Regions from separate parts of the Streptomyces sp. NPDC002054 genome, predicted to be linked through region 2. Evidence: riboswitches for the same ligand, from Rfam matches in the RefSeq annotation. Region 2 holds a riboswitch; the other holds the start of a gene.
What was found. Region 2 has a riboswitch for guanidine ahead of ABT123_RS25815 (Ohr family peroxiredoxin). Riboswitches for the same ligand answer to the same signal wherever they lie in the genome.

Region 1: it holds a riboswitch for guanidine, as region 2 does, so the genes downstream of both, ABT123_RS14040 (DMT family transporter) here and ABT123_RS25815 (Ohr family peroxiredoxin) in region 2, are expected to answer to the same signal.

What each region holds. Positions count from the first base shown of each region.
Region 1 covers NZ_JBEOXT010000012.1:191,525-199,803, forward strand. The annotation lists gene ABT123_RS14025 (ABC transporter permease) at 1-323, opposite strand, end outside; gene ABT123_RS14030 (ABC transporter permease) at 439-1,266, opposite strand; gene ABT123_RS14035 (transglycosylase domain-containing protein) at 1,442-3,766, shown strand; gene ABT123_RS14040 (DMT family transporter) at 3,760-4,080, opposite strand; guanidine-III (ykkC-III) riboswitch at 4,112-4,176, opposite strand; gene ABT123_RS14045 (GroES family chaperonin) at 4,249-4,590, opposite strand; gene ABT123_RS14050 (DUF3618 domain-containing protein) at 4,614-4,964, opposite strand; gene bcp (thioredoxin-dependent thiol peroxidase) at 5,040-5,507, shown strand; gene ABT123_RS14060 (HNH endonuclease signature motif containing protein) at 5,677-6,207, shown strand; gene ABT123_RS14065 (HNH endonuclease) at 6,204-6,695, shown strand; tRNA gene ABT123_RS14070 (tRNA-Leu) at 6,747-6,821, shown strand; gene rdgB (RdgB/HAM1 family non-canonical purine NTP pyrophosphatase) at 6,877-7,479, opposite strand; gene ABT123_RS14080 (hypothetical protein) at 7,511-7,894, opposite strand; gene rph (ribonuclease PH) at 8,040-8,279, opposite strand, start outside.
Region 2 covers NZ_JBEOXT010000030.1:74,300-82,578, forward strand. The annotation lists gene ABT123_RS25790 (MFS transporter) at 1-71, opposite strand, end outside; gene ABT123_RS25795 (hypothetical protein) at 297-788, shown strand; gene ABT123_RS25800 (tetratricopeptide repeat protein) at 904-3,327, shown strand; gene ABT123_RS25805 (endonuclease/exonuclease/phosphatase family protein) at 3,360-4,286, opposite strand; gene ABT123_RS25810 (hypothetical protein) at 4,377-4,796, opposite strand; gene ABT123_RS25815 (Ohr family peroxiredoxin) at 4,793-5,236, opposite strand; guanidine-III (ykkC-III) riboswitch at 5,317-5,380, opposite strand; gene ABT123_RS25820 (aminotransferase class I/II-fold pyridoxal phosphate-dependent enzyme) at 5,431-6,909, opposite strand; gene ABT123_RS25825 (LysR family transcriptional regulator) at 6,991-7,917, shown strand; gene ABT123_RS25830 (SpoIIE family protein phosphatase) at 8,041-8,279, shown strand, end outside.

The DNA of each region.
Region 1 (8,279 bases), on a different contig from region 2:
ACCAGCATCGTGTCCAGGGAGCCGTCCCGGATCCGCTGCCCGATCCGTTCGGTGTTGCCGAGCAGCAGGTCGGCCAGGCCCAGCGAGGCCGAGCAGGACCCGTACAACAGGGCGATCTCGGGCAGCGAGAACCCGCCCAGTGCGTCCACGTGCCGGAACATGATGTAGATGCCGATGAAGTCGAGGAGCGTGACCGCGGCGTTCCCGAAGGTCGCCAGCAGGAAGGACGTCCGGTACGTCATCGTCGCCCGGATCCACATCGCCACGATCAGCCCGTAGCCGCGCAGCCCTTCCACCGCGCGGTTGCGCCGCGGCACCTCCATCGGCCGTCGCGGATCCGGCACCCATGCCGATGGCGATGCCGATTCCGATGCCGCCGCTGATGCCGATGCCGGCCCGCCGGCGGTCTGCGACGCCCCGACCGTCCCCACGCGCGCCTCAGCCACCCTGGACCACCACCTTCCGCGTCGCGACCGACTGCACCAGCCGCCCGGCCCCCAACAGGACGACCGCCCAGCCGAGCTGGAAGCCCAGCGCCCCGGCCGCGCTCCCCGCCCCGGAGTGCTTGCCCAGCAGCACGTCCAGGGGCACCTGGAGCATCGCCGCCCAGGGCAGCGCCCGGACCAACTCCCCGAACCCGCCCGGGAACACCGACAGCGGCAGCACCATCCCGGAGAAGAAGATGCAGACCACGGTGGCCATCAGATTGACGCCCTGCCCGTCCAGCAGCCAGAACGCGGCCAACCCGAGCAGGTAGCGCAGCGCGAAGCTCACCACCAGCGCGAGCAGTACGGACACCACGAACAGCAGCCACCGCAACGGGTCGCCGGGCAGCGCCAGCCGGAAGGCGAGCGCCCCGACGGCCAGCGGCACCACCCCGCGGCCCAGCAACTGGAAGGCGGCACGGCCGAGATCGGCGGCCAGCCACCACATCTGGAGGTCGGCGGGCCGGTACAGGTCGACCGCGATGTCCCCGGTCCGGATCCGCTCCTGGACCTCCTCCTGGAAGCCGCCGCCGATGAGCGCGCCGGCAGCGAGCAGCGACTGGCTCACCCAGACGAAGGTGAGCGCCTCCGCCTGGTCGTAGCCGCCGAGGTCGGGGCGCTCCGCCCAGAGCGCTATGTACGTGTACGCGACGATGAAACCGAAGACGGTGTTGGTGAACACCCCCGCCGCGGTCGCGGTCCCGTAGGTGGCGAAGCGACGGAATCCCCCGGCCGCCACGGCCGGGTACAGCGAAGCTGCCGGACGCACTGTCAGGCGCACCGTTTCTCTCCCAACTCCTGCGTCGTTCCCACTTCGGCGAAAGCGCGCGAGCTTAGTGCGGAGGGGCGAGCCACGCGACCGATTTACGCCCGGCCGGAGCGGAACCACTCGCTCTCGGGTAGACACCACTAGGTACAGACATGGATATTTCGTGCGGCGCCGAGGAGTCCCGGAGATGAGCGACCAGTCACCACCGCCGGCCTGGTCTCCTCGCGACCCGGACACCACCCCAGGCCGGCCACAGACCAACCGGGAGAGAAGGCAGCAGAAGAAGAGGGAGCGGAAGCGGACCGGCTGGCGCCGGCTGTTCCCCACCTGGCGCATGCTGCTGGGCGCGGTCCTGCTCTTCGCCCTGCTCCTCGGCGGCGCCCTGATCGCCGGCTACCGGCTGGTCGACATCCCGCCCGCCAATGCCGCCGCCACCGCCCAGTCCAACGTCTACCTCTACGCCGACGGTTCACCCCTCGCCCGCGACGGCGAGATCAACCGCCAGAACGTGGCGCTCGCCCAGGTCCCGCGGACCGTCCAGGAGGCCGTACTCGCCGCCGAGGACCGGGACTTCCACTCCGAGCGGGCCGTGGACCCCAAGGCGATGCTCCGCGCCGCCTGGAACACGGCGACCGGCAAAGGCAGACAGTCCGGATCGACCATCACCCAGCAGTATGTGAAGAACTACTACCTGGGCCAGGAACAGACGATCAGCCGCAAGGTCAACGAGTTCTTCATCGCCGTCAAACTCGGCCGCGAGAAATCGAAGGACTACATCCTCGAGGGGTACCTGAACACCAGTTACTTCGGCCGGAACGCGTACGGGATCCAGGCCGCCGCCCAGGCGTACTACGGCAAGGACGTCGGCAGACTCACCACCGCCGAGGGCGCCTACCTCGCCACCCTCCTCAACTCCCCCTCCGCCTTCGACGTGGTCACCCACCCGCAGAGCCGCGGCCGGGCCCTGGCCCGCTGGAACTACGTACTCGACGGCATGGTCAAACAACAGTGGCTGACCCCGGCCGAACGCGCGGCGGCCCGGTTCCCCGAACCGCAGCAGGCCCGGCCGGCCTCGGGCCTGTCCGGGCAGCGCGGCTACCTGGTGGAAGCCGTGAAGGACCACATCACCGGCAACAAGATCCTCGACGAGACCACCCTCGCCGAGGGCGGCTACCGGATCACCACCACCATCGACAAGCACCGCCAGACCGCCTTCGTCGACGCCGTGGACGACAGACTGACGAGCAAACTGGCGCCGCAGACCCGGCCCGCGGACCGGCTGGTCCGGGCCGGCGGCGCGTCCATCGACCCCGCCACCGGAAAGGTGGTCGCCCTCTACGGCGGCATCGACTACACCCGGCAGTACGTCAACAACGCCACCCGGCACGACTACCAGGTCGCCTCCGCCTTCAAGCCGTTCGTGTTCGCCTCCGCCGTGGAGAACGACTCCCGCACCCAGGACGGCCGGCCCATCACCCCCAACACCCTCTACAACGGGGACAACAAACGGCCCGTCACCGGCAGCAGGATCCACTACGCCCCCGAGAACGAGGGACAGGACTCCTACGGGGACATCACCGTCAGCACCGCCACCGACCTCTCCGTCAACGCCGTCTTCGCGCAGATGGCCGTGGACGTGGGCACCCTCAAGGTCAAGGACACCGCGATCGCCCTCGGCATCCCGGCGAACACCCCCAACTTCGACCCGGGCCCCGCCATGGCACTGGGCACCATGCAGGCATCCGTCCTCGACATGGCGCAGGCGTACGCGACGCTGGCCGACCACGGCCGGTACACCCCGTACACCCTGGTCGAGAAGATCACCAAGGGCGGGGACGACATCGGACTGCCGAACCGGGACCCGCACCAGGCCATCAGCCGGGAGGCGGCCGACACGACCACCTCGATGCTGGTCAGCGTCGTGGACAACGGCACCGGCACGGCCGCGCTGGCCGCCGGCCACCCGGCCGCCGGCAAGACCGGCACCGGCGAGCTGGACCGCTCGGCGTGGTTCGCCGCCTACACCCCGGACCTGGTGACCGTGGTCGCGATGATGGGCCAGGACCCGGACACCGGAACCCTGCAATCCCTGTACGGGGCCCTCGGCGAGGCCCGGATCAGCGGGGGCGGCTACCCGGCCCGGATCTGGGCGGCGTACACGAAGGCGGCGCTGGAAGGCTCGGACCCCGTCGACTTCGACCTAGAACTCCAGCCGGGCGCCGACCGGCCCCTTCCCCCGCCACCCCCGCACGCCCGGCCACCACGCCCGGACCGCCCGCCGGCTCCGGCCCCGACGACCGGTATCGGCGAGCCCCGGGGCGGGCAGCTGAACGGAAGCCCGGCCAACGGCGGCCAGACGAACGGGGGTCAGACGGACGAGGGCACGAGGGACGAGGGCCAGCCGGAAGAAGGCCAGACGGAAGAAGGCCAGGCCCCGGGCGGTACGACGACCACCGGGGGCCCGGCCCAACCGGATGAGGATCCGGGTGAGGATCCGGGTGCAGATCAGTGACCCGAGGTCGCCTTCAGCCCCACCACCGCGACCAGCAGCAGACTGATGAAGAAGATCCGCGCGGCGGTCACCGGCTCACCGAGCACCACCATGCCCAGGATCGCCGCCCCGGCCGCGCCGATGCCGACCCAGACCCCGTACGCCGTACCGATCGGCAGGGTCTTCGCGGCCATCGACAGCAGCACCATGCTCGCGACGATGCCGGCACCGGTGAACACGCTCGGCCAGAGCCGGGTGAACCCCTCGGTGAACTTCATGCCGATCGACCAGCCGACTTCGATCAGACCGGCGAGCAGCAGCAGAACCCAGGCCATGACAGGAACCTCCGAGACGGGAGCAGTACGGGCTGCGTCGTCTTGTCCTGACCCGGTACGGCGCGTCTCGTCGGGTTCTCCCCCACCGTAGCAAAGAACAGGCAAAAGGGCTGGTGACGGTCATCACCAGCCCTTTTCGGACATCTGTCAGGTCGGGCCCAGGCCGGGCTACAGGTACAGCCCGGTGGAGTCCTCGGACCCCTCCAGCCGCTCCGCGGCCACCGCGTGCAGGTCCCGCTCGCGCATGAGGACGTACGTCGCGCCCCGCACCTCGACCTCGGCCCGGTCCTCGGGGTCGTAGAGCACCCGGTCACCGGGCTCCACGGTCCGGACGTTCTGCCCGACCGCAACCACCGCGGCCCAGGCCAGCCGCTTGCCCACCGCGGCCGTGGCCGGAATGAGGATGCCACCGCCGGAGCGGCGCTCACCCTCGGGCGAATCGGACCGCACGAGCACCCGGTCGTGCAGCATGCGGATGGGCAGCTTGTCGTGGTTGTGGTTCTCGCTCACGTCTGTGAACCTACCCGCCCGGATCAGCCGCGCTTGCGGCGGGCCGACACCGCCAGCAGCCCGACCACCCCGACGGCGAGCAGGGCAACCGGCACGATCCGCTCGAGCCGCGGCTCGCCGGTTTCGGTGCGCAGCCCGCCCTTGACCTCCGCGACCAGGCGGTTCACGGTGCCGAGGGCCCGGCCGGCGGCATGGTCCACATGCGAGGCGACCTTGGCCTTGGCATCCCCGATGATCGTCTTCGGGTGCACGCGCACGCCGATCTCGTCGAGCGTCTCGGCGAGCTGCTCGCGCCGGCGGACGATGTCCGCCTCGATCTGCGCTGGGGTCCTGACGTCCGACACCGCGCTGCCTCCGTGGTCGTCTGTGGGCATGGTCCTGGTCCTTCATGGACAGTCTGTCAGCTTAGTCTCGTCGGGTACTGATCCCCTCCCGAGGAGACTGTGAACATGAGCGAGCGACTCCAGCCCGGCGACCCCGCCCCGGCCTTCACCCTGCCCGACGCGGACGGCAACGAGATCTCGCTCGCCGACCACCTCGGCCGCAAGGTGATCGTCTACTTCTACCCGGCCGCGCTGACTCCGGGCTGCACGAAGCAGGCCTGCGACTTCACGGACAACCTGGAGGTGCTGGCGACGGCTGGCTACGACGTGATCGGTGTCTCCCCGGACAAGTCGGAGAAGCTGGCGAAGTTCCGCGAGAAGGAGCACCTGAAGGTCACGCTGGTCGGCGACCCGGAGAAGGAGGTCCTGGAGGCGTACGGCGCGTACGGCGAGAAGAAGCTGTACGGCAAGACGGTGACGGGTGTCATCCGCTCCACGGTGATCGTGGACGAGGAGGGCAAGGTCGAGCGCGCGCTGTACAACGTCAAGGCGACGGGCCACGTAGCCAAGATCATCAAGGACCTGGGCATCTGACCCCGGCCCCGCCTTCCCATGGAACGGCCCGCACCGAACCGGTGCGGGCCGTTCCGTATCGGACGACACACGAGAACGGCTCGCAGAGGCGGCGGGGTCGTCGCGGACGCTGAGCGAGGCGCTGGAGAGGCTGGGGGTGGACCCGCGGGGCGGGTCGCGGAGGCGATACGTGCATGACCGCATGCGGAAGCTCGGGGTCGTTACCTCCCACTTCGAACGGGAGGGGGTGAAGTGGACGAAGGAGATCCTCGAAGAGGCCGTGGCCGGCTCCCGCAACATGTACGAGGTGCTGCACCACCTCGGCTTGGACGCCGTGGGCGGCCATCACGCCCACATCAGCCGCAAGGTGAAGGCGTTCGGGATCGACACCAGCCACTTCACCGGACCGACCCGGACGGAGCGGACGCGGAACAACGGCCGTCGCCGCGCCCCCGAGGAGATCCTCCGCGACGACCGTTCCCCGCAAGCCGCGAGGACGCCGAACTCCCGACTGAGGCGCGCCCTCCTGGAGGTCGGGACCAAAGAGTGCTGCGCCTTCTGCGGCATCGAGGCGGTCTGGCAGGGCGATCCGCCCCCCTTGGAGGTGGACCACATCGACGGCGACTGGCGCAACAACCGGCGGGAGAACCTGCGGTTCCTCTGCCCCAACTGCCACTCGACGACGGACACCTACCGAGGCCGGGGCAAGGGCCGGCGATGACCACCGCCAAACGGCTCCCCCGGCCGACGGCAGCGGAACTCCGGCGCGCGGTGGACACGTCGAGTTCCTTCGCGGAGGCGCTTCGGCGCCTCAGGCGGCCGGACAATCACCACCAGCGCGCGTACCTACGGAGATGGGTCACGGACGAGGGGATCAGCACCGCTCACTTCCTGGGCCAAGCCCACCAGCGCGGCAAGCCGTCGCCCACCGCCAAGACGCCGGACGAGGTGCTCATCCACCACGACAGGCAGCGGCGAACCAGCACAAAGACGCTGCGCCGGGCGCTGCGTGCGATCGGCGTGCCCGAGCGCTGCGACCGGTGCGGGACCCCGCCCGAGTGGTGCGGACGCTCCATGACCCTGGAGATCGACCACGTCAACGGTGACTGGAGCGACGACCGTCGGGAAAACCTCCGACTACTGTGCCCCAACTGCCATGCAACCACGAGCACCTGGTGCCGTGGCGGCACCCGTCAGCGCCAGGGTTGAGGTCTTCGTGCCACCTCCTCCCCACGACCGTTACAGTAGGCGGGCAGCATTGGGCCCGTACCCCAGCTGGCCAGAGGGCGCCGGTTTAGGTCCGGTGTGTCGTGGGTTCGAGTCCCACCGGGCCCACATTGAAGGCCGGTCACGCTCGATGAGAGTGTGACCGGCCTTCGTGTACGGGGCCTCAGCCGAGGAGCTCCCGGACCACCGGGACCAGGGCGCGGAAGGCCTTGCCGCGGTGGGAGATCGCATTCTTCTCCGCCGCCGACATTTCCGCGCACGTCCGCGCCTCCCCCTCCGGCTGGAGGATCGGGTCGTACCCGAAGCCGCCCGAGCCCGCCGGGGTGTGGCGGAGGGTGCCCAGGAGGCGGCCCTCGACCACGCGTTCCGTGCCGTCCGGGAGGGCGAGGGCTGCGGCGCAGGCGAAGTGGGCGCCGCGGTGGGGGGTCTCGATGTCGGAGAGCTGGGCCAGCAGCAGCGACAGGTTCGCGGCGTCGTCGCCGTGGCGGCCGGCCCAGCGGGCCGAGAAGATGCCGGGGGCGCCGTTCAGGACGTCCACGCAGAGCCCGGAGTCGTCGGCGACGGCCGGCAGGCCGGTGGCCTGGGCGAGGGCGTGCGCCTTCAGCAGGGCGTTCTCCGCGAAGGTGACGCCGGTTTCCTTGACGTCCGGGATCTCGGGGTAGGCGTCCGCGCCGACCAGCTCGTGCGGCAGGCCGGCGTCGGACAGGATGGCGCGGAGCTCGGTGACTTTGCCCGCGTTGCGGGTCGCGAGGATCAGGCGGGTCATGGTCACCGATTATCCAGGGTCGAGGCCGGGGTCAGGGGGTGCAGACCTTGGAGAGCTCGGCGGCGGCATCCGCGACGGGCTTGATGTCCGGGGTGGCGTCGCCCTGTTCGATGGCGGTGCGGACGTTCTTGACGGCCGTGTTCATCGAGTCCATGGCCTTCTTCAGGTCCGCGTTGTCGCTCTGCTCGCCGACCTTCTTGAGGCTTTCCTCTATCTGGTTGAGGGCGTTCTTCGCGTCCTCCGGGCTGTTGCCCGCGTTGGAGACGGCCTGCTGGAGGTCGTTGGCGGCGTCCGCGACGGCAACGGCGGTGTTCGCGCAGTCCAGGGCGGTGGAGATCGCGTCGCAGGCGGAGAGCGCGGGGACGGTCAGGACGGCGGCCAGGGCCATGGCTGCTGCGCGGTGCTTCTTCTGCATCGGGACGGCTCCCCCTCGAGTACGGATACGCGGATATACAGGCAAGTAAGTACGTAAATATGTGGACGGGTGCACGGCTTCAACACCGTGCACCCGTGCCAGGTAGGACGCCCGCGGCGGGGTTCATGGTTGCCGCGGGGGGCGATCAGCCTTCCAGTGCGTGCAGCTGGATGGCCTCCAGGTCCGCGCAGCCGCCGGCCGCGAGGTCCAGGAGGGCGTTGAGTTCCTTGCGGTCGAAGGGCTCGCCCTCGGCGGTGCCCTGGACCTCGACGAAGCGGCCGTCGCCGGTGCAGACCACGTTCATGTCGGTCTCGGCGCGGACGTCCTCCTCGTAGCAGAGGTCGAGGAGCGGGACGCCGTCGACGATGCCGACGCTGACGGCGGC
Region 2 (8,279 bases):
AACGACAGGAGCACCAGCACCGCTGTCCCACGGTTCCAACCGAGGCTGCCGGATGCCGGCGGTGTCTCCATGGGCGGCACGGCAGCACTCCTGAGGCGGGCAGGCGGGTTTGGCAGGCAGGCCGCGCCGAGAAGGACGGTTGCCAAAACCCTATACGGCTCGCCCTCACCCATCCCGTCAACGACCCACACAAGCGGATCCAGGCGTATTTCTGTGGTGCCCGTGGAAGGAAAGGTGCAGGGGAAGTCGAACAAATTTCAGCACAGCTCTTGATCTTTCACCGGGCCGGGGGACTTATGGAGCCGATCACGACACTCGCCATGGCCGGTGCGACCGCCTTGGTCGCATCCATGGCAACCACGGCCTGGGAGAGCACACGCGAGGCAGCTGTGCGGTTGTTCCATCGCGGTGGCGCCGTCGAGCAGGATGTGATCGAGGGTCAGTTGGTGTCCACCGCGGCCCGCATCGAGAGGGCCGATGACGTGAATGCGGCGCGAGAGCGCATCATTCCGTTGTGGCAGGGCGAGTTGGAGGACCTACTGCGTCGACACCCCGAGGCGGCGGAGGAGCTCCGGGCCCTGGTCGCCCGAACTCGAGCCGCGCTTCCCGGCCCGGAGCGATCATCGGTCCAGAACGTCACCGCCTCCGATCACGCGAGCGCCTACGGTGCACTGCACGGCAGCGTGATCGTTCACCATCACCACCCCACGCCTTCCGCTGAAGCTCCGGCTCGCCGCCCGGACGCTCCAAGCGTCGGCGAGGCGAAGCCAGAGGGCGATGAAGGCTGATGTCGGAGTGGGGGATGGAGTCGCCCACAGGCGGCGAGGTCAACGCGGAAATCGTGGGGCGGGTGCAGGCACCGGTAGCACCAGAACACGGCCGCAACGGACAGGGCGTGTCCCGGTGACCGCGGCGGGCGGCGGCAGTCCGCACCTGCCGAGCGCGGTCCAACAGGTGGTGCATGCACAGGGCGGGCACGCCTACGGCGCAGTCGGTGCGGACATACACGTCTTCGGCGACGGCACCCCCGTGTACCTGTTGTTCGAGCACCGCCGAGTAACCGGATCGGACGCGCAGTGGCTGCGAGCCCAGCCCAGCCGGATGCTCGACGCGCGCGCCGAGGTGGTCGACTTCACCGGACGCCACGCCGAACTCGACGCGCTGACCACCTGGCGGGACTCCGGTGCACGGCTGGCGGTGCGATGGCTGCATGGCGAGGGCGGCCAGGGCAAGACCCGCCTGGCGGCCCGGCTCGCCGCCATGTCGCAGTCCGCCGGGTGGAGGGTCGTGGACGCCGTGCACAGTACCGAAACCCACCCTCCCGCGGAAGGCAGCCAGGACCTCCGCCTGGGCGGGCATGAGGGAGTGCTGCTGCTGGTCGACTACGCAGACCGATGGCCCTTGTCGGATTTGAGCTGGCTGTTCCAGAACCGGCTGCTGCACCAACCGGTGCGGGCGCGCATCCTGCTTATCGGCCGGTCGGCCATCGGCTGGCCGGCCCTGCGCGGCAGGCTCAACCGGCTCCGCGTGCCCATCGACACCTCCGACCAGCAGGTGCCGCCGCTTCCTGATGACGGCCACAGCCGCAACCGGATGTTCACCGCCGCGCGAGACTGCTTCGCCCGCCACTACCCTCGGATATCCGACCCTGGAGCGATCGCACCCCCGGAACAACTGGGCCACCCGGAGTTCGCGCTGACACTGGCGGTGCACATGGCCGCACTGGTCACCGTGGACGCTGCAGCATACGGGCGTCGCCCGCCCGCCGACATGGTCGGCCTCACCCTCTACCTGTTGGACCGAGAGCACGAGCACTGGCGGCAGCTCTACGAGAACACCGGCGGCGGCCTCGATTTCCGCACACCCGACACGGTGATGGCGCGAGCGGTGTTCACGGCGAGCCTCACCGGGGCCACCGACCGGGAGACCGCCCGCTCCATCCTCGAAAGGCTCCTGCCCGGGCTTCCTGCCGAGCAGATCCTCGCCGACCACACCCTCTGCTACCCGCCCACCGACCCCGGCCGGACCCACGCACTGGCGCCTCTGTTACCCGACCGACTGGCCGAGGACTTCCTCGCGCTCATGCTGCCGGGAAGTCGGATCACCGGGTATCCGTCGGACGAATGGGCGAGCGTGAGCACTCCCGTCCTGCTCCATCGCAGCCACGACGGGACCGTGCCGAGGTGGGTCCGCCGGGCGGTCTCGTTCCTCGCCGCCGCCGCGGCCCGCTGGCCCCATGTCGGCCGGGGACACCTGTACCCGGTGGTGCTGTCCGATCCGCGACTCGTCCTGGAGGCGGGGTCGGCCGCACTGACCACACTGGCACAGATCGGTTCGACAAGCCCACCCGTCCCGGGGATGTCCCAGGACGCCCTCGACGGTGACCTCCTGCACGTACTCGAGGCCGTCTGGGAGGTCATGCCAGACGGGCGCCATGTCGACCTCGACATCGGGATCCTGGCGGTGGCCGAGCGCTTGGCCGCTCATCACCTGACCGGCACCACCGATTCCGCCCGACGCGCGCGGCTGTACACGAGGCTGAGCAATCGCCGCGGTGCCGCAGGCCACTATGGCGAAGCGTTGGCCGCCGGCGAGGAGGCCGCCCGCTTGTACCGGGGGCTGGCCGAGGCCGACGCCGCCTACCTGCCCAACCTGGCGGGCTCGCTGCACAACCTGGGCCTCTTCCTGTTCGACCAGGGCCGACGGGAAGAAGGCCTGGCAGCGGCCAGGGAGTCAGTGTCGGCCAACCGACGGCTGGCCGAGGCCAACCCGGGGTACGTGCCCGGCCTGGCGAACTCTCTGCTCAACCTCGGCACCTGGCTGTGGGCCACCGGCCGACGAGAGGAGACCCTGGACGCCACCGCGGAAGCTGTTGAACTGTTCGTCGAATTGCTGGCCCGGAGCAACGGTCTCGAGTACCTCTCCTCGGCGGCGCAGGCCATGGGCAACCTGGGCACCTGCCTCCTCGGCATGGGCCGACAGGAGGAGGCGCTGCCCCCGACCAAGGCGTCCGCCGGCATGTACCGGTTGCTGGCCGAGGACGACCCGCACGCACATCTCCCAGGCCTGGCGCGGCAACTGGGCAACCTCAGCAACCACCTGGCCCGCCTGGGCCGGCCTGAAGACGCCCTGGAACCCGCCGAGGAGGCAGTGGCGATCAACCGCCGACTGGCCAAGAGCAACCCCGTCGCCTTCCAGTACCAGCTCGCCGTCTCGTTGCAGGCTCTCGGCGACCGGTTGTCTGCCGTAGGACGACAGGAGGAGTCCGCCACGGTCGGCGAACAGGCTGCCGCGGCCCATGCGGAGGCTGCCAGACTCAGAACTTGACCATTCGCGTCGGCCTGGCCGTGGTGGCCCCGTCAGGTGGTGGCCGAGACGCGCAGCAGGTTGTGGTCCGAGACCGCCGTGTCGAGGGGGAAGGCGTCGGCGCTCACCGCTCGAAAGTGCGGGGCGCTGAGGAAGACGTAGTCGAGCTTCTTCGCGCCGAAGGTCGCCTCGCCCGACCGGCATGCCGACACGGCGGGTGGGCAGACGGCGGGGTCGAAGAACTCCGGGTCGCTCTCGTCGGCCTCGATGAAGGACCCGTCGGCGCCGTCCCCCCGCTCCGGTCGGTAGAAGCGCGACAGCGTGGCGGTGCGTGGGGAGTGATTGAAGTCCCCGCCCAGGACGACCGTGAATCCGTCGTCCAGCCACTGGCGGGCCTGCGCCGCCAGCCGGTCCGCTTCCGGCACCGCGAGGGTGCCGTCGTCCCAGTAGAGGTGTACCGAGCAGGACCAGGTGGGCCGGTCCGCCAGGGAAGTCAGGGCGCAGGGCACCGTGATGGGCTCGCGTTCGCCCCCTACCGTCAGGTCGAGTGCGGCCGTCGCCGAGACCGGACCGCGTACGAGAACGGCGTTCCCGTACGCGTGGCCCTCGCAGATGGCCGGGTTCCCGGCCGGAAGGGTGGCGGAGTGGAACCCGGCGTAGCCGAGCGGGCCCAGCCGGTCGAGGAGGGCGCGGTACTGGTGTTCGCACACCTCCTGGAGGAACAGCTGGTCGGCACCCCAGCCTCCGGGATCGGCCTCGGCGGCCACGGCCGCGATGCGGCGCGCCGGGTCGTACGGAGGGCGGGAGCACATGTTGCCGCAGATGTTGTAGCTGGTCAGCTGGACCGTTCCGGCAGCGGTGGGAGCTTCGGTGGCAGGGGCTGCGGCGGCGGGTGGCCCGGGCAGGACGAGGGCGGAGAACGCGGTGGCGAGGACGGCGAGGGCGGGCAGGACGGCCAGGGTGGCAGGGGTTCGGCGCACACCCGTGATGCTTCCCGCGGGCGCCTCTGCCACCCGTGATCCGCCCGGTGCCGGGTGCCCGCCCTGCGCGGTGCGGCTCAACCAGCCGGGCTACATCCGCAGGTACGCGCTCGTTTCGGCGTCCACGTACACCAGGTGCGGACCGACTCGTACGACCTGGCATCCGGCGGCGGTCCAGGAGCCGGTCTGGCCGGAGGCGTCCGGCATCGGCATCCAGATCTCCAGGAAGGTGGAGCCGTCGGGGTTCGCACCCGATTCGACCAGGTTCTCGCCGTCCCGGCGCAGGCAGCCCACGTCCTCGCCGGGCTCACCGACCACGTGGTGGAAGCGGACCTCATGGCCGTCGAAGGAGGTGGTGCCCGCGAAGCCCCGGCTGTCCGCATAGTGATGGCCCGCCTGCAGCCAGATGGCCTCTTGCTCCTCCAGCAGCGGGCCACCATTGCGGCTGATCCCGCGCCGCAGCCATGCGCCGCGGGCCGGAGGGGCTATCCCCGTGCGCGGTTTCGTCACTGCGCCGTGGTTCCGTCGATAGCCACCAGCGTCAGGGGGATGTTGCCCCGGACCGCCTGGGAGTAGGGGCATGTGGCGTCTGCCCGGTGTAGCAGCGGCTCCAGTTCGGCGGCAGTCCGGCCGGGGACGGCAACCGTGAGTGTCACGGCCAGGCCGTAGCCCGCCGGCGTGTCCGTGGTGCCGAGTTGGACCTGGCAGGTGACCTGGGCGGCGGCCGTGTCGACCCCGAACTCGTCGGCCACCTCGGCGAGGGCGGAGGTGAAGCATGCGGCGTAGCCCGCGGCGAACAGTTGCTCGGGGTTGGTGGCCGTCGGCGTCTTCTTGCGCGGCGGGGCCAGTTCGAGATTCAGGCGGCCGTCGTCCGTGGCCACCGTGCCCGTCCGGCCTCCGCTGGCGTGTGCGGCGGTGGTGTAGAGGGTCCGGGTCAGTTGCACGGTCATGTGTACGGGTCCATCCGCTCGGCGACACGGCCTGCCGGGATGGTGCAGACCGCTACGAAACCTCTCGATCGAGAGGTTCGTGCGCGTCGTCGTGCGTAACCGGGTACGGCGCATCTCGTCCGGGGCCGGGACAGCCCGGCCGCGGCCACTGTAGCACCGGCCCCGCCCCTGCCCCCCGGGCCGGATGCGGGGCTTCAGGCAACGACGCGCAGCCGGGTGACTCCCGGGTCGAGCGCACCGCGGACATGGCCGTTCGGTGCGGTCGCGGTGTGCTGGAGAAAGCGGACCGTCTCGGCGGTGATGACCTCGCCCGGCAGGATGTTGGGGATACCGGGCGGGTACGCGGCCAGCGTGTCCGCGGAGATCCGCCCGACCGCCGCTGCCGCGGGCAGCACCCGGGCAGGGCTCAGAAACGCCTCGCGTGCGGTCAGCCGCGCGGGCCCGGGTTGCGGCAGGGACAGCCGTACCGGACCTCCGGAACCGCCGTCGGCCGGCGACGGCAGGGTGTGTAGCGCCTCGATGAACCGGTCGCAGTCCGGTGCCGCACCGGCTCCGACCACCGCGACCACCGCCGAATCGGTGGCGACCTCGACCATGACCTGATGGTCCCGGTGCAGCCGCCGCCGGGCCTCGTGCCCGGCGATCCCCCCGGCGCGGGTGTCGATGGCGATCCGCAGGGGGTCGGCCGCCACGATGTCGGGGAAGCGGTCGAAGGTGTCGCTGACGACGGCGAAGCGGCCGAGCGCGCGGATCCTCCCCCGCATCTTGTCGGCGGTCTCGACGGAACCCCCGACGGCATCCCGCCCGGCCACCAGGGCCATCCGTGCGAGGTCGAGCGAGGCCATCAGCAGCGCGCTCGCGCTGGTGGACTGGACGAGCCGGAACGCCCGATCCACCAGCGGCTCCAGCCTGTCGGCGAACGGGCCGTGGCCCAGGTGCAGCATGGCGGACTGGGTGAGGCTGCCGGCGAGTTTGTGCGTACTGGAGGTCACGAGGTCCGCGCCCTGGGACAGGGCGCCGGCGGGCAGCGTGGGGTGGAAGCCGAAGTGCGAACCCCAGGCTTCGTCCACGATCAGGGGCACCCCGGCGGCATGGGCCACATCGGCGAGCGCGCGGATGTCGGCCACCGCACCGAAGTAGCTCGGGGAGACGACGTACGCAGCCGCGGCACCGGGATGCCGGGCGAGGGCCTCCGCGAGGTCGGCGGCCGTCACGCCGTGTGCGATGCCCTGCTCCGCGTCGAGCGAGGGCTGGACGAATGCCGCCTTGAGGCCGGAGAGGACAAGTCCGTCGATCACGCTGGAGTGCACACTGCGCTGAACGACGAGGGTGTCGCCGAGCGCCGGGGCCACGAGAGAGGCGATCTGGTTGCCCTGGGAGGCGCCGTTGGTGAGGAACCAGGTGCGCCGGGCGCCCCAGGCCTCGGCCGCCAGGGCCAGGGCATGGTCCATCGGCGTGTCCTTGCCGAGGTCTATCCCGTCGAGGAGCGGAGGGAAGTCCATCCGTACCGCATCGGGGCCGAACGTCTCGACGAGCGGGGAGGAGCCCGCGCCGTCACCCGCGTGCCCCGGGACGTTGAGGCGGAGCCAGCCCCGGCCGGCGTGCCTGCGGAGCGCTTCTGCGTACGGGGCGCGCAACTGCGTGGCGCCCCGGGGAGAGGTGTTGCTGTTCACGCCAGTCAGAGTGGCAGCGGGGGAGCCATCGAGGAATGCGTCATTCCTTGATGGATCTCCATACGCTGTCTATATCTTGAGCTGCGCCACCTCCAGGTTCTCCGGGCCATCTCCCAGGCGGGATCACTCGCTGCCGCCGCCCGCCTGCTGCACTATGCGCAGCCGACGGTCACCCACCACCTGATGGCCCTCGAAGCGCACTTCGGCGCCCGGCTGGTGCAGCGGGGCCCGCGCGGCGCCGTCCTCACGGAGCTGGGGGAGACACTGCTGCCGCACGCGGAAGCCGTACTCTCCCGGCTCCAGCTCGCGGACCGCGAAGTACGCGGCCTGGCCGAGCGCGGCATCCGGACCCTGCACATCGGCACCTTCCCCACCGCCGGGGCGCTCCTCCTGCCGCCGGCCGTGAAGGCCCTGCACCAGCAGGGAGTCCATGTCTCCCTCACCGAGGGAGAGCTGCCGGTGCTGCTCCGGGGACTGCGCTCACGCGAGCTGCAGGCAGCGCTCGTGTTCTCCCAGCCGGACGACTACCTCGACCTCGGCGACGACTTCGAGCTCCATGCCCTGCTGACGGACCCCCTCCTGCTGGCCATGCCGCAGGGCCACCGCTGCGCACACCTCGACCGCGTCCCCCTGCAGGAGCTGCGCGACGAGGACTGGGTGGGCGCGGCCGACCCCCGCGACCCCTGCGACCGGCTGCTGGCCTGGGCCTGCGCCCAGCACGACTTCGAGCCGGCGCACATCATGCGCACCGACGACTACGCCGTGGTGCAGGGCTTCGTCGCGGCGGGCACCGGCATCGCGCTGGTTCCCCGCCTGGCCCTCGGGGCGGCGCGCGAGGACATCGTCGTACGGCCACTGGACCTGGAAGGGCCGGACCTGGCGCGCGAGATCAGCGTCGCGGTGCTGCGGTCCACGGCGGCCTCCAGTGCACAGGACCTGGTCAAGGCCCTGATCCGGCAGGCGGCTCACATCACGGCCCAGTGGTCGCGTGCACCCGGCGAAGGCTGATCCGATCGCGGGCCCCGGCCGGGCGGTGCCCCGGCCGGGCGGTACACGGGCGGCTCAGGCGTGCCAAAGGGGCGATCCCGGTGCCGGAGGTGCTCACCGCCCCCGGTGGGAGACGATGAGCAGGTGCGGGAAGTACCTGCCGCCGGAGCCGAGCCGTCGGGCCGGCGGCCACTGGAGGCGGCCCTGGACGAGGTGGTCCGTGCCACGGGCGCGTCCATCGGCATGGTCTACCTGCCCGGATCCGACAGGCGCGTCCTGTACCTCGCCCTGGCCTGCGGGGTGTCCCGGGAATTCGCCGCACCCTGGTCCCGCGTGGGGCTGGACGACCCCATCCCCGTGGCCGACGCCGTGCGCGAGCACCG